DNA from 2 places in the Lysinibacillus sp. FW12 genome. Region 2 is predicted to be linked to the other one. Evidence: riboswitches for the same ligand, from Rfam matches in the RefSeq annotation. Region 2 holds a riboswitch; the other holds the start of a gene.
What was found. A riboswitch is a leader RNA that binds a small molecule or an ion and turns the genes downstream of it on or off. The one in region 2 is predicted to bind cyclic di-AMP.
Positions count from the first base shown of each region.

Region 1: it holds a riboswitch for cyclic di-AMP, as region 2 does, so the genes downstream of both, SJW71_RS22965 (APC family permease) here and SJW71_RS08480 (TrkH family potassium uptake protein) in region 2, are expected to answer to the same signal.

Region 1 is NZ_CP139094.1:4,482,884-4,491,487, forward strand. Features, by position in the region: gene SJW71_RS22965 (APC family permease) at 1-1,122, opposite strand, end outside; cyclic di-AMP (ydaO/yuaA leader) riboswitch at 1,242-1,390, opposite strand; gene SJW71_RS22970 (PepSY domain-containing protein) at 1,589-2,110, opposite strand; gene SJW71_RS22975 (PepSY domain-containing protein) at 2,201-2,872, opposite strand; gene SJW71_RS22980 (sensor histidine kinase) at 2,869-4,164, opposite strand; gene SJW71_RS22985 (response regulator transcription factor) at 4,154-4,849, opposite strand; gene SJW71_RS22990 (Nramp family divalent metal transporter) at 5,062-6,327, shown strand; gene SJW71_RS22995 (ABC transporter permease) at 6,378-7,067, opposite strand; gene SJW71_RS23000 (ABC transporter ATP-binding protein) at 7,060-7,983, opposite strand; gene SJW71_RS23005 (sensor histidine kinase) at 8,120-8,604, opposite strand, start outside.
Region 2 is NZ_CP139094.1:1,653,955-1,662,558, reverse strand. Features, by position in the region: gene SJW71_RS08490 (NfeD family protein) at 1-529, opposite strand, end outside; gene rpsU (30S ribosomal protein S21) at 834-1,007, opposite strand; cyclic di-AMP (ydaO/yuaA leader) riboswitch at 1,261-1,400, shown strand; gene SJW71_RS08480 (TrkH family potassium uptake protein) at 1,501-2,838, shown strand; gene SJW71_RS08475 (potassium channel family protein) at 2,863-3,519, shown strand; gene SJW71_RS08470 (manganese catalase family protein) at 3,576-4,145, opposite strand; gene SJW71_RS08465 (spore coat protein CotJB) at 4,170-4,433, opposite strand; gene SJW71_RS08460 (spore coat associated protein CotJA) at 4,430-4,654, opposite strand; gene deoC (deoxyribose-phosphate aldolase) at 4,789-5,460, opposite strand; gene mtaB (tRNA (N(6)-L-threonylcarbamoyladenosine(37)-C(2))-methylthiotransferase MtaB) at 5,761-7,110, shown strand; gene SJW71_RS08445 (CsxC family protein) at 7,427-8,194, opposite strand; gene SJW71_RS08440 (BC_2427 family protein) at 8,325-8,604, opposite strand, start outside.

The DNA of each region.
Region 1 (8,604 bases), 1.8 Mb from region 2:
TGGAATTAAATGCTCAGTTGCTCCATCAAATAAAATGATTAAGACAATAGCCGCTGCACCTAGCATCAGGATGCCATTTGAATAACCAAGACGGTCTCCACGAATTTGGAATATTCTTGGGATAAAGCCATCCTTTGATAAATTTACTGCTAACAAAGGAAATGCTGAGTAACCTGTATTTGCAGCAAGAACTAAAATCATTGCCGTTGTACCCTGGACAATGTAATAAAATAGATTTCTACCTACGCTCGCTTCTGCAAGTTGAGAAACAACTGTAGCTTCCGCTGTTGGCGCAATCCCATAAAAATAAGCCAAACTAACAATGCCTATAAATAAAACGGCTAAAATAGCACCCATTGCTAAAAGCGTTTTAGCTGCGTTATTAGGAGCAGGATTTTTAAAATTAGGGATGGCATTTGAAATAGCCTCTACCCCTGTTAAAGCTGAGCTCCCTGATGCAAATGCCTTTAATAAAATAAATAAACTAATTCCTGCAACCGGTGTACCGACCTTTGGATGTAGCTCTGCTGGCACCTGACCAGTTGCGACATGATAGAGCCCCATTCCAATTAACAAGAGCATAACACCTACAAACAGATAGACTGGGTATGCCAAAATAGAAGCAGATTCTGTTACACCACGTAAGTTTAAGATTGTTAAAAAAACCACAAAGAATATAGCAATGGGTACATTGTAGGGGTGGAGGCTTGGAAATGCCGAAGTAATGGCATCTGTACCTGCTGATACACTTACCGCTACTGTTAAAATATAATCAACAAGTAAGGACCCTCCAGCCACAAGACCTGCATTTACCCCTAAATTCTCCCGTGATACTACATAGGCCCCTCCCCCATGTGGATAGGCGAAAATAACTTGACGATAGGAGAGAATTAGTGCCACAAGCAAGATAACGACTCCAGCAGCAATTGGTAGAGAGTACCAAAGGGCAAGTGTACCCACTGTCATCAGGACAATTAAAATTTGTTCTGGTCCATAGGCTACTGAAGACAAGGCATCTGATGATAATATGGCTAATGCCTTTGTTTTACTAAGCTTTTGTTCCCCTAACGCATCGGATCTTAATGGTTTACCGATTACATAACGTTTGAATGAGGATTTCATTGTTAAACACCTTCTAGTTTTATAGAGTGTGTTTCGCCTTTCTAAATAAGATCAAAAAACGCCTACAAGTCATCACTAAATAAGACTTGTAGACGCTCATCCGTCTGCCAAGCTCCAACTTTTCTGCTCTTAACGCTTACGAGGTTAGCTGTCGGATTCGGGCCTGAGTAGCCCTACTCTTCAAATTAAGAGATTCACCCCAAGGATGGCTGATGCTATCCGTCAAAAATGGGTCCCCCGCGTTTAGTTGCTTCAGCGATTTAGAAATTTGAAACTTTTATAATGATGTCATATTACGCCTGTCAATTAAAAAAGTAAAGAAGAAAATTTTTCACTTTTATGAGAGAAAAACATAGACTTTTTTCCGAAATCGTTTGGAATTTACCTACGAATGCCAAGCAAATACTCTCAGAACAGCAAAAGGCTACTGTAAAAGTATGCTCTACTTTTACAGTAGCTCTCTATATTAGTCATTATAATCCTGTTCAAAATCAACAATATTCCCCGTCATAGAATCCACATCTACTTCATATTCATATTGACCATCTTTCAATTCAATTTCATAGATGCCATCATCGAGCTTAATTTTTGTTACAGTACCTTTTGCTTTCTTTAAGGCTGTTTCGATAGCCTGCTCTTTAGTAATGTTAGTAGTTACTGTAGTTGCTAGTTTATTGTCGTCCATATCATCGTTATCTCGACGTTCTTTTTTCTGCTTGAGTAATTTCCCAGTATAAGCATCAAATTTTAAATCATATTCTTCTGTATCAGTATAGACCTCTACTTCATAAATAGAACGATACTGATTTTTGTCAAACTCGATATCCGCTACTGTACCATCAACTACTGCAAGGGCCTTCTTCTCAATCTCTTGCATTGTTAACACCTTTTTTTCTTGAGCATCTCCAGATAATAATGTTGTCGAGCCAATCGCTGCACCAACCCCAAGTGTAACTACTAATGCTGGAATCATAATCATTTTTTTCATATCTATCTCTCCTTTGTTTTATCTATTCTTAGCTTACCAAGCAAAGATGATAGAACTATAAGAGAAACATTAGAATTTCATGAGAATGAATTATTGATCATCATCCCATGTAATGGACAGAACTTCCCCTGAAACAGCATGGATTTGAAAAGTGGCTTCGTCATCCTGTGTTTCAATTTCAACTAAATAATAACCACCTTCTGCCGTTTCTTCAAAATCAACTGAGTCCACTTCCCCCGTCAATTGTCCTAGCGCTATTTGAATAGCCTGTTGTTCAGTAATTATAGGTTCTTCTACAGGTGGTTTATGCGGCTCAACATTTTCCACCGATACTATTTCACCCGAGTAGGCATTGACAGTTAAATCTTTTTGTTGGTTTTCTTTCTCAACACGTACCGTATAAGTGGTATCTGTTAACTTGATACTTTCAACATCACCATATTTCTGTTTTACCATTTGTCTTATTTGCTTTTCAGTTAACAATAACTTCGTTTGTCCTTCTTTTATTGTTAAATCAGTTACCTGTTGTGTTTTAGCATCTAGCATAGCTATATACTTGACATTGTCACGTGTAAAAAACATTTCATAGATGTCTCCTTGTTTCTTCACCTGCGTAACATGGGCTTTATAGATGGCTTCAATATGGTTTATAGCCTCTGACTTGCTAAGTGGTTCAACATGAAAATAGCGATACTGAATAAACCACAGCGTTCCACTACAAAGAAGGAGAATAACAATTATTATCAGAACCCATTTTTTCATTGCTCCTCCTCCTTTGGTATACATAGGGTAAAGCTTGTTCCTTCTCCAAGTGTACTTTTCACATCAATGGTTATGCCCAGTTGTTCTGCAAGCTCATGGGCTATCGCAAGCCCTAATCCAGAGCCACCTGTCTTACGATTTCGATCCTCTGTTACCCGATAAAAACGCTCAAACAAATGAGGTAAGTGCTCCTCTGGAATACCTATACCAAAATCTTGGATGGTAATGCAGGCATGATTGGTTGTTTCTGCTGTAAGAATACGCACCTCATCCTCACTATACTTTCTAGCATTATCGAGCAAAATAAAAAGTAGTTGCTTCAAGATTTTTTCATCACTATAAATAAATCTTGGAAGCTTCGCATCGACTATAAATGTTCGATGATAGGCCTGCTGCATTTGTGAGGCAACTTTCTGCAAGAATGGTTCAAGCTCTAGCTGTTCCAAATGAATAGCCAGATGCTCATTATTTTTAGCTAGTTCTAGCAATTGTAGTACCATCTCATGCATGCGAGTCGATTCATTAGCGATCGCTTGTAATGATTCTTGCGCAACTTCACGATTATCAAAGCCTCTTCGAAGGAGTAATTTTGCATAGCTTTCAATAACGGTAATCGGCGTTTTTAGCTCATGGGAAGCATTTGAAACAAACTCTTGTTGCTTTTGATAATGCTGTTCAAGCTTCTCCATCATCATATTAAAGGTACGATTAATGTTTGTTAACTCGTCTCCACCCTTTTCAGGAATATCTATTTTTTCATATTTCCCTGTCGCTGCACTTTTACGCATAGTAATGTTTAAACGCTCTAGTGGTAATAAAATTAAGCGCCCAAGTACTAAGCTTGCTAAGAAAATGGGGAGCGTTGCCATAATAGATACAACGACTAAGATCACCTTTAGTAAGTCTAATGTCTGCTCTACCTCTTCCATGGATTGCTGTAATGTTATGTCTACAACTGTTCCGTCTATCCAAATGGTAGGCATCGTGTAGGTAATGGAAGGGACCTCTGGCATTTCAAGTGTAGCCTGAACCTTTGTTTTCAAACGCTCTCCATCATAAATATAGACAGCACCGTCCGTTGGCATATATGCCCTTAATACTTGCTGGAGGTTGGTTTGTGCTTTTAACTGACTCAGTGTAGAGCTTAAATCATTTGCCCGTGACTGGAGCTGATTGTATTCCGTATCATAGGCAAATTTCTCATACAAAAAATAAATGCCACTAGTAGTTGCCACTAAAATGACAAGCATGAGCATCGTTGTTAGTAAATGAATTTTTGTTTTAAGTCTCATAGCTATGTTCCTTTAGCACATACCCAACTCCACGAACCGTTTGAATAATGGGCTTTGCATTAGCAGCTTCAAGCTTTTGTCGGACATAACGAATATAAACATCTACAATATTTGTATCTCCATAATAATCATAGCCCCATACAGCCTCTAGAATTTGCTCTCTAGTCAGTACCTGTTTTGGATGCTTCAGTAAATAGAACAACAAATCATATTCTCGGGGTGTCAGTTGAATCTCCTTATCAAAATATACAACTTCTCTTGTTTGCTCGTTTATAGATAAATGTCCAAATGTGAGAGCAGCTTGCTTTGGACTAGCCTTTTGTGAAAAACGTAAAGCATTGCGAATACGCGCAAGCAGCTCCTCAATTTCAAACGGTTTTGTCACATAATCATTGGCGCCTAAATCTAGCCCCTTTACTTTATCCTCCACCTCACTTTTGGCAGTCAGCATAATAATAGGTGTTTGGGTTTCTGTTGCACGAATTCGCTTTAGTACGTCAATACCACTCATCTCAGGTAGCATGACATCCAGTAGGATTAAATCCCATTGCTGCTCACGATATTGAAGTAAACCGTCTGTTCCTGTATGAGCCATTACTGCTTCATAGCCTTCAAATTGAAGCTCTAACTGTAGCACTCGCGCAATTTTTTCTTCATCTTCTATAATTAAAATTCGATTGGTCATGTCGAATCCATCCTTCACCTTTTCTTTTCATCGTAAACGATGCAAGCGGTGAAAGTCTAATTAGAAAATGATGAGAATTGTCCATACTTATTAAACAAAAGATAATGCAAACCACTTCACATTTTTTATTCCTAGCGTTAGAATACTAATATCTTATTTTCCTATAGGAAACTTTATTTCGTTGATGATACTTTTTGAAACGAGGGAACAATATGGTTTATAAACGAGTCACAAAATCGCCAGCCGAGGCTGTTTTAGACGGAGATATAAAAGGTTGGCGACGCTTTTTACCGTTTTTAGGGCCCGCTTTCATTGCAGCCGTAGCTTATATCGACCCTGGCAATTTTGCCACAAATATAACAGCAGGCTCACAATATGGCTACTTGCTACTTTGGGTAATTGCCTTTTCCAATTTAATGGCTGTTTTAATTCAATCCTTATCTGCAAAGCTTGGAATCGCGACAGGAAAAAACCTACCTGAAGTGGCACGCGAGCATTTTTCTAAAAAAACCTCTATATTCCTTTGGATTCAGGCAGAGTTAGTTATCATTGCCACAGACCTTGCTGAATTTATCGGTGCAGCCTTAGGGCTTTATTTGTTATTTAATATTCCAATGCTACCAGCAGCATTGATTACAGCGGTTGGCTCATTTGCTATTTTAGAACTCCAAAGACGAGGATTCAGAGCCTTTGAAGCGGGGATTTCTGGTATGGTTTTAATTGTCGTATTAGCATTTGCCTTCCAAACATTTTTAGCGCAGCCAGCATGGGGCGATGTGGCGATTGGCATGTTCACACCACACTTTGAAGGTGTAGATTCACTATTATTAGCAACAGGTATTTTAGGTGCAACCGTCATGCCTCATGCTATTTACTTACATTCTTCATTAACTCAAAGCCGTATTATTGGTCGTAATGAAGAAGAAAAAAGACGCATTTTCCGTTTTGAATTTATTGATATTATCATCGCTATGATTATTGCTGGAGCTATTAATATGAGCATGCTTATTATCGCCGCAGCAGTATTCCATACACAAGGCGTTGTAGTTGAAGATTTAGATGTTGCCTATAACGGCTTAAAAGAGGCTCTTGGCCCATTGGCTGCCATTTCTTTTGGTCTTGGTTTACTTATTGCAGGGCTTGCTAGCTCCTCTGTAGGGACTTTAGCCGGTGATGTAGTCATGCAAGGCTTTATTCAAAGAAAAATACCTCTTTATTTACGTAGAGCAATTACCATGGTACCTCCACTTGCAATCATTGCATCTGGTGTGAATGCAACCTATGCTCTAGTTCTTAGTCAGGTTGTTTTATCATTTGGTATTGCCTTTGCACTTATCCCTCTTGTTATGTTTACAAGTAAACGAGACATCATGGGTAGCCTAGTTAATCACCGTATTACAACAATTTTGGGTTGGTTTGTCGTAGTCATTGTTGTTACGCTGAATATTTACTTACTGTGGGAAACAATATTTGGATAATAAAAAGCCAGGTACTCTGTAGATAGAATGAGTACCTGGTATTTTTTTGATTAAACATCCACCTTTTCAATATTTCTAATGGCTAAATAGGCAATGCCTAGACCTACAATTGCTAAAGTAATAGGAATAAAAATAATATCGTTTAACGTAAAGTTACCTGTATTAGACGAAGTCAGAGATACTATTATAATCGATGAAATAATAGTTGCTGGTATGGAGTATTTTCTCATTCCGAAATACAATGGGATTAAAGCTATACCCGAGGCAGCAATCGCATTCATCAATACGGAAGGAATGTGTTGTAAGATTAATGAGCTTGATAGTCCATTTGGAATCAAATCAAATTTATCACTAATAACACAGAAAGTCGTTGTAATAAAAGCATTTGAAATGATGATCGTACTAAACGTAAAAAGCATTACAATGGCAAGCTTCGCGACGATTAATTTCTTTCTACTTATAGGATACATAAAAGCTAAGGTGATGGTCTTAAATTTATATTCTCCGATAATCAACTTAGCTATTAACGTAGAAGCAAAAATACTAAAGACGACTCTAATCATTGATTCAATGACACTTAAAGCAACCTGATAATTTTCAAGGTCTTGGTCCCCCTCCACTTTGGAAATACCTACTACCAAAAATAGAAATCCAAGAATAATAAAATTAGCAATAATAGCACCTTTAACATATGAGCCTAAATGATACTTTTTCATTTCTAAACGCATTAAATTAAGCATGGACAACTCCTCCATTGATTAATTTTAGGAAATAATCCTCTAGTGAGCTTGTTTTTTTGCTTATCTCTTCGATTTCGATGTCATGTTCAATTAATGTTTTTGTTAGGCTCTTTTGGGATACTGTCGAATCATAAACTCGAATAGAGTTGTCGTCCATCAGCTTAAAATTAGCAATCTTCAATACACTTTCTAAAATAAAAGCTGCCTTCTTGCCATCATTGACAATGACTTCAATATAATCTGCTTGATTACGATTAATTGTTTCCATTGTAACTTCCGTGAGTAGCCTACCATCCTTAATGACACCTATTGTATCAGCCAATTGTTCAATTTCCCCTAATATATGGCTGGAGATGATAATCGTAATACCATACTCCTTACAGAGCATTTTGAAGAGCTCTCTCAACTCTTTAATCCCTACAGGATCTAATCCATTAATTGGTTCATCTAAAATAAGAAGTTCTGGCTTTGTTATAATGGCACGTGCAATGCCTAGTCTCTGTTTCATCCCTAGAGAAAAGTCTTTTACACGTTTCTCTTCTGTATTTGATAATTTTACTAAATTTAGAACATGAGCAATTTCTTTTTTATCGTAATACCCCATATATTCGCAATGCAGTTCTAAGGTCTCCTTAGCCGTCAATTTTTCATAGAAAATAGGATACTCAATAATCGTTCCCATTCTTTTTAGTACTTCATAGGATCGATCCGTCAGCTTTTCGCCAAATATTTCTACATCCCCGCTTGTTGGCTTCGTCAGATTTGTTAGCATCTTCATGACAGTGGTTTTACCTGCACCATTTGGACCTAAAAATCCATAAATCTCTCCCTTTTTGACGTTCATATTGACAGTGGATACCACTTCTTTACCATCGTACACTTTCGTAAGCTGATTTGTTTTTACAATGTATGTCATGTAAATCTCTCCCTCAATTGTGGCTAGTTTCATTATAAAAAATGAACCTCTCTAATTAATTACTTGATTCTTACAAATTTCTTAAGAGCAAAATAAAAGCCTGTAAAGCATTGAAAGCTCTACAGGCAGTGTGAATTCAATACATCATTCGTTTTAAAGCAATTGTAAAAATGGTCTTTTTATAAGGAATACTTGATAGCTGGATGGAACCATCCATTATTTCCACAAGACGCTTTGTAATGGTTAGACCTAGGCCGCTTCCCTGGAAGGATTTATTTCGAGAGTCTTCTAGTGTATACATTCTTTCAAAAACAGTATCTATATGATATTCATCAATGCCCTTGCCTTGATCCCACACATCAATATAAATGTTTGTCTCATCATTTCTTACGGTTAAGCCAATCACATTGCCATCCGCTCCATAAGCTATAGCATTTGATAATAGATTGTTTAGAACTCTATCTAACGCTTCTTCATTACCAAGGGCATACATAGGAAGTTCGGGGATTGAAATATTGATATTTAATCCCACCGATGTGACCATATCGTAAAAGGATAAAATATTTTTTCGGCATACTTCACAAACATTGATTTTCGTGATTGGATAATTTGCATCTCCTG
Region 2 (8,604 bases):
CCGCACGATATTCAGGCAGGTCATAATTAGAATCAGCCATTGCTAAAGCGTACTTTGGATCACGCCCAGATGTTTCTGCTGCTGCTTGCATTTGAGCAAGCCAGGCACTATTAGCCTTTAAATCTGCTGCATTCCCAGCTGAATCAATGACCGCTGCTGCACCGATTGTTCCATTTGGTACCATGTAGATTTCATCCGCATGTAAGGCTATAAAAGCACCTGCTGAATGGGCATCCTTATTAATAAAAGCAATCTTACGTATATCCGAGGCATCCATAAGCATGGCGATATCACTTGCTGCATTTACAAAGCCACCAGGCGTATGTATATCTAAGATAATGGCCTCGGCATTATTTTCTTCAGCCTCTTTAAAAGCTCGTTCTAAAAATGCGTGAAGTCCTCGCTCTACTTCATTATGAATAGGAACCTGGTAGACCTTACTGCTTGCAAAAGCCGAAGTTAATGGAAACGCTAACAAAAAAGTCATCCATATTACTAATAGATAGCTGAGGATTCTCCGTTTTCGCACCTTTTTCCCTCCCTTCTAACATGCTTCTCCTCTTATATACGGTCTATCATGCGAAAAGTTTCACAAATCTTAAAAGTTTATTAACTTCTTTAATTCTATTCCAAATACCAACACTTAGTATGTACAAAAAAGCCGAATGAATCAACTTGATTTCATTCGGCTTTTTCTTATGTACGTAAGAATGAGCAATGTAAAATACCTGAAATTAATCAACATTGTGATTAATCTCAGGTATAACTTTGTCTGCTCAGTGAATCATACAATTGCGTGTTATGAACGTAGGGATTTTTAATGGGAAATTAAATTACCACTTACGTTTACGTGCAGCTTCTGATTTCTTTTTACGTTTTACGCTAGGTTTTTCGTAGAACTCGCGCTTTCTAACTTCTTGAATTGTACCACTTTTTGATACAGTACGTTTGAAGCGGCGAAGAGCATCTTCAAGCGATTCGTTTTTGCGAACGACAGTTTTTGACATCTCTCTTTCCCTCCCTCCGAACACACGTCAATACACAATTAGGCAAATAACCTTCTGTTGTGTACTAAAAAATTATATCGTATTGTCTAATAATGGTCAATAGAAAGTGTGCGAAAATATCAAGTGAATTTTTGGTTTTATTTTTGCTCGAATTATTAATGAATATTTCGCTCACAATATAAAATAATTACATTTTCCTATTAATTAAGGGGTTTACAAAAAATAGAATATGGGCGTAGAATAATCACATTCAATTTCATATCGGCCAAATCTCAAACGTTGAGAACGGAGGACCCAATCTTTTGGGGTTAATTCTGCTATTGCAGAAGGGATGAGAATCTCTTTCGCCATCCTACCCGTCAGCTAACTTCGTCGGCTAAAGCGAAGGAGGTCATACAAGACCACCATTAAAAGCATGTTTTTCTATGCCTGTGCATGCTTTTTTAGTAGGTCTTTTTATTATGCCGTTTAATAAAAGATTAAGGAGAACACGATGAACAATTTTAAAAATACATTAAATCCTCCCAAAATTCTCGTACTTGGTTTTGCATTGATTATTGTGATAGGGACGTTTCTTTTAACGCTGCCTTTCTCCACTGAGGATGGGAACGGACTACCCTTTTTAGATGCATTATTCACCGCTACCTCTGCAACTTGTGTCACAGGGTTGATTGTTGTGGATACAGGAGATACATTTTCCATTTTTGGAGAATTGGTGATATTATCATTAATCCAAATCGGTGGCCTAGGATTTATGACATTTGCAACTTTATTATTTTTAATACTTGGAAAGAAAATTTCTTTAAAAGAAAGATTGTTGCTAAAAGAAGCATTCAATAATATTTCGATTGCTGGTCTTGTTAAATTAGTAAAAAGAATATTGCTCTTTACAGCGTTAATTGAAATAATCGGCGGCCTTATTTTAACTATTCGTTTTTCATTTGACATGCCGATAGGAAAAGCTTTTTATTTTGGATTTTTTCATGCCATTTCTAATTTCAACAACGCAGGATTTGATTTAATGGGTGGTTTTAACGGAATGACATCCTACGTAGATGACCCATTTGTTGTTTTGACAATTTGTGCGCTAATTACAATTGGTGGCTTAGGATTTATTGTCATGAATGAATTGTATGAATATCGAAAGACAAAAAGGCTCTCCGTCCATACAAAAATTGTCTTAGCGACTACACTTCTATTGACTGCTAGCGCAACCATTTTGATTTTTTTATTTGAATATAGCAATTCAAAAACAATCGGTCCATTATCTGAGTGGGGCAAAATATTAGGTTCTTTTTATCAAGCTGTAACACCAAGAACAGCTGGGTCCAATACTCTTGCAATTGGTGACTTAACCCATTCCACATTATTTTTAATCATTCTCTTAATGTTTATAGGAGCTGGGTCTGGTTCCACTGCTGGTGGTATTAAGATTACAACCTTCGCTGTATTAGTAGCTACCATGTGGTCACAAATCAGAGGGAAAGAAGATGTTGTTTTATTTAAACGTCGAATTGTCAACGAAACCATTTTAAAAGCGTTAACTGTCACAATGTGTGGCGCCATGATTGTTATAGTTGTGACAATTCTTCTTAGTATTATTGAACAACGGCATAGCTTCATGATGTATTTATTTGAGGCTACCTCTGCCTTTGCTACTGTTGGTCTTTCGATGGGACTAACGCCAGAACTAACACCAGGTGGTCGTGTTCTTATTATTTTGACAATGTTCGCTGGAAGACTTGGTCCATTAACTATAGCTTTCGCCATTACAAAACGACGAAAAAAAGAGGCTTTTCGACATCCAAAAGGAAATATTATGATTGGATAATCAAATTAGAGGAGTGTGTGATCTATGGCAATCAAACAATATGCCGTAATAGGCTTAGGAAGATTCGGAACAAGTGTCGCCCGACGATTACATGAAGCGGGACAAGAAATATTAGGAATTGATGTAAATGAAGAAAGAGTTGAGGATGCAGAACCCTATGTAACCCATGCAGTAGTAGCTGATACAACAGAAGAAAAAGCTTTAACATCCCTTGGTATAGGAAACTTCGATTGTGTCATTGTGGCAATCGGTAACGATATGCAGTCTAGTATTTTAACTGTGTCCTTATTAAAAGAGCTAGGAATCAAAAAGGTTATTGCAAAGGCACTTGGTAAAAGACATGGACAAGTCTTAGATAAAGTTGGTGCTGATTGGATTATTTATCCTGAACGAGATATGGGAGAGCGCGTGGCAAATCAGCTACTATCCCCCAATATGCTGAATTATATCGAACTATCCAAGGAATACAGTATTGAAGAAATTATGATTCCCTCCAAAATGGCTGGGCATAATTTGCGGGATTTAGATTTGCGTGCAAAATATAACGTCAGCGTGATTGCGATCGTGCGTGAAGGTGAAATTATTATTTCTCCATCTCCAGAGCAAATTATTGAAAAGGAAGATTTATTGGTGATGATCGGTCATCGAAAAGATCTTACTTTATTTTCTAACATTCAATAGCAAAGAAAAGGCTGTTTCAAGTTCACTTGAATACAGCCATCCATTTATTTTTTGTCTTAGAAAATTTTCTTCTGATTTCTGTCATCTTTTAAAATTTCTACTGCCTCTCTAAAACGCTGGGAATGGACAACCTCACGTTCACGTAAAAACTTCAAGCTATCATTTAAATCCGTATCATCTGATAAATCGATAATCCATTGATATGTGGCACGCGCTTTTTCTTCAGCCGCAATATCCTCATACAAATCCGCAATAGGATCTCCCTTAGCCTGAATATAGGTTGCTGTAAATGGTACTCCTGAAGCATTCTGATAAAATAATGCTTTATCATGATTCACGTAATGATCCCCTAGACCCGCTTCCTTTAGCATTTCTGGCGTAGCGTCTTTTGTTAGCTTATAAATCATCGTAGCAATCATTTCTAAATGAGAAAATTCCTCAGTCGCTATATCGGTTAAGAGCCCTACCACTTTGTCTGGAATGGTATAGCGCTGGTTCATATAGCGAAGGGCCGCTGCCAGTTCCCCATCTGCTCCTCCATATTGCTCTATTAAAAACTTAGCAAGCATTGGATTACATGTACTAACTTTCACCGGATACTGGAGCTTTTTTTCGTAATACCACAAAGATTATTCCTCCTAGTCTTTAGATTAGACTTGCCATGGCCATGGTGTATCAATCCAGTTAAAAGGATAATTCGAATAACTTCTCCCAAAATTCATGAGCGGTCCATATTTTTGTTCAAAATCAATTTTGAGCTTCATACTTTTCTCTGTATTTTCATTAAATTGCTGAATGGCATCATAATCGTGTGGATGGGTGTCTAAATAGAGGTTTAATTCAACGATGACGAAATCAATTGCCTGAATTTCTTCTAATTGTTTATAAAATTCTGGTGGCATCTTTTTAGTCATGCTTCATCCCTCCTTTTTAGGGGAATTGGGTATGGGCTAAATAATTGGGGCCATAGTGTTCCAGCCATTAAAGCTTCCCTTGGGGTTTGGAATTGTGGTAGTCCGGGTGGTTGAAAACCCATATATAGTTGTGGTGGCGTTGAATAATACTTTACTTCTATGGGCTTACAGGGATCAAAGGGGCTAATATAAGGCTTCCAATACTTATACTGTGTAAACATGGCATCCTCCTTCCTGATTCACATTCATCAGTGGAGTATATGTGAAGAAAAAAATATTATTCTAATTGCACACAAAGAAGCCACAAGCTCCTACAATAAATTGTATTAGCTTGTGGCCAATCGATATACGAATTTTAATAGTTAGAATCAGCAATTAAACCGTTCATAATGGCCACACCAGAGCTTGCCCCAATACGTGTTGCACCAGCTTCCACCATTTTTTTCATGTCTTCTAAGCTACGAACACCACCTGAAGCTTTAACGCCCAGCTCAGGACCTACTGTTTTACGCATAAGCGCAATATCTTCTGCTGTTGCGCCACCAGTAGAGAAACCTGTAGATGTTTTCACATAGTCAGCACCCGCAGCTACCGCTAGTTCACATGCTTTCACTTTTTCTTCATCTGTTAATAAACAAGTTTCAATAATCACTTTTACAAGTGCATGACCTTTTGCTGCTTCCACTACTGCCGCAATATCAGCTTGTACCAGTTCGTAGTTCTTATCCTTTAATGCGCCGATATTAATAACCATATCTACTTCTTTTGCACCGTTTGCAATTGCATCTTTTACTTCAAATGCTTTAACAGCTGGTGTATTAGCACCTAATGGGAAACCAATAACGGTACAAACTAAAACGTCTGAACCTTGTAATAGCTCGCTGCTGTGTTTAACCCACGTTGGATTTACACAAACAGAAGCAAAATTAAATTGTTTAGCCTCTGCACATAATGTTTCAATTTGTTCTTTTGTTGCCTCAGCCTTTAATAATGTATGATCAATCATACGCGCAAAATTTTGTTCCATTGTTAAACGCTCCTTCACTAAGCAAGATGTACGTACCTCTTCGAATCATATCATTTTTTCACGTTGGCGTCTAATTTCTTTCTATATAATAAAAGCTGAAATGTAAACTTTTAAGAACACAGAAGTTATCAGATGACTATATTGAAGCAAATCACTTAATTATTTCACAAAAAAATCTTATATGTACTGATTTCATAAGGTTTATGTTATCATAAATCACGTATCTAAAATATGTACACCAAAAAACTATTTAAATGTTGCAAACACAAGGTAATGTGAATTGAAAGGATGATATATATTATGAGTAACGAGCGATCAAAAATCGTGAGTTTCCATACTCTAGGTTGTAAAGTAAATCATTACGAAACAGAGGCAATTTGGCAGCTGTTTAAAGAAGAAGGCTATGATCGTACAGAATTTGATCAACAGGCAGACGTTTACGTCATTAATACATGTACAGTTACGAATACTGGAGATAAAAAATCTCGTCAGGTTATTCGTCGAGCAATCCGCCAAAATCCGGATGCAGTTATTTGTGTAACAGGATGCTATGCTCAAACATCCCCTGCAGAAATTATGGCTATCCCTGGTGTCGATATCGTTGTCGGAACACAAGATCGTACGAAATTACTTGGTTATATTGAACAATATCGTGCGGAACGTCAACCGATTAATGCTGTACGTAATATTATGAAAAACCGTGTATACGAAGAATTGGATGTACCTGCATTTACAGACCGTACACGTGCTTCATTAAAAATCCAAGAAGGCTGTAACAATTTCTGTACATTTTGTATTATTCCTTGGGCGCGCGGCTTAATGCGTTCTCGTGACCCACAAGAAGTATTACATCAAGCACAGCAATTAGTTGACGCTGGTTATCTTGAAATTGTCTTAACCGGTATTCATACAGGTGGCTATGGACAAGATTTAAAAGATTATAATCTTGCTCAATTACTACGTGATTTAGAAGCTAATGTGAAAGGCTTAAAGCGTCTTCGTATTTCATCTATTGAGGCTAGTCAATTAACGGATGAAGTAATTGAAGTACTACGTGAATCAAAGATTGTCGTGAATCATTTACATATTCCGATTCAATCTGGTTCTGATACAGTATTAAAACGTATGCGTCGTAAATATACAATGGAATTCTTTGGTGAGCGCTTAACAAAATTACATGAGGCTCTACCTGATTTGGCTGTTACTTCAGATGTAATCGTTGGGTTCCCTGGCGAGACAGAAGAAGAGTTTATGGACACATATAACTTTATCCGTGATCATAAATTCTCTGAGCTACACGTTTTCCCATTCTCTCCTCGTACAGGAACTCCAGCTGCACGTATGGAAGATCAAATTGATGAAGACATTAAAAATGAACGTGTCCATCGACTCATCGCTTTAAACGATCAACTAGCAAAAGAGTATGCTTCTCGTTTTGAAGATCAAGTGCTAGAAGTTATTCCTGAAGAATTTGTGCATGATGGCAGTGAAGAAGAAGGCCTTCTAACAGGCTATACAGACAACTACTTAAAAGTAGTTTTTGAGGGTCCAGAAAATCTAATCGGACAACTTGTAAAAGTAAAAATTACACAAGCAGGCTACCCTCACTCAAAAGGACAATTTGTACGTGTTTTAGAAACAGTTAATTAATATTGAAAAAAAGGGGTTGCCAATTTTTATAGGCACCCTTTTTTCATTGAATGGATATCATTCTATTGCTATTCATTCAAATATCATTAAGGACAAATCATATTGTACATTAATTGCTTCGAAAGATTACCAAAAGTAAACATCGATTCATATATCCTCAAATTCAATTTTATACTCTATTATTAGTCCAACTAAATACACTTTTATTGATCTATCCTACAATCAGAAAATTAGTAGTACAAACAAATATCTGTTTGTACTACTAGCTTTGTTAGTATATTATAAGTCGTTCTGCTTTCCTCTAATCTAGCAATGATCAAGGACTAGGAGGAGGTGTAAGTCCTAAGAGAACTGGCGTTATTACACTGCTGCCAGCACCAAGACGAATTTGCTGAACTTGCAATACTTTTACAGTAAGTTCTAAGACAATTTTTTCACGTAATGTGCTGAATGTTCCTTCAGGAGCTGCCATAATTGGTGAAAAATCAAGTTCGAAGAAGTTTGCTGCTACTAATTCACCAAATGGTTGTTCATTGTATTTAACGAGATTTTGGAAGAATGCCTTATCTAATCGTGCATCCATTTGCGTTCTTTCATTAAGGAAGTTCGCTTCCGCAAACTCGGAAATGCCTAGGATTGGTGTAGCTCCACCAGGTGCTTGTGGGAAAATAAGGTCTGTAAAACCTGAAAACGGTACGTCTGCAATTCTGTCTCGAAGTGCTCCATTACATGCTGATGAAGCATATTCAATATTTTTCCGAATATGTCCTGCTACAAATAATTTAGCTCTTGTTACTCTAAAGAAATCAGTGCCAGCAATACGAGCAAAGCTAACTGGTACTAGTTTTACTTGATTTAAGAAGACATTCTTTTTCACTCGTTTGATTTCTGTTGCAGCAGGGCTAAGTGTAATATCCGACTCGACAACAATTTGCAATGTTGGTTCTGCCAGTACAACCGGAACTTTAATAGTTGGTGTTGTAACTGGTGTAGTGACTACGGGTGTAATCTCATTCGTTAATGGAATTTGTTCAGTTGATGTTACAGGACAAGGTTGAAATTGACTTTCTAATTGATCGCTCAAAAAATTTCCCTCATTTCATTTTTTTAGTATTAGAGAGCTCTCCTATCGCTAGAATATGTGGCAATTAAATCTATACATAGACGTATATATTAGTTTTTCATTCATTTTATTTGAGTTGAGCGATAAATTTCTATAATCCTCCAAAACCTTCCCCGTCAAATAAGACTTTAATTTTTTGGACTTGTAGCATATGGATAACTAATTCTAATACTATATTTTGACACAATTGATTGGGATGAATGTCTGTCTCAATGGGCTTATTAGACACTGTATACTCAATATTGTGCTGTATATAACCTTCTATAAATAAATTCCCCTTTAATACCGTACATGTTCCATTATCTGATGTCTGAGATTTATAAATAGGTACAAATCTATAATCGGACAGTAGCACCTCATTTGTGATCTCT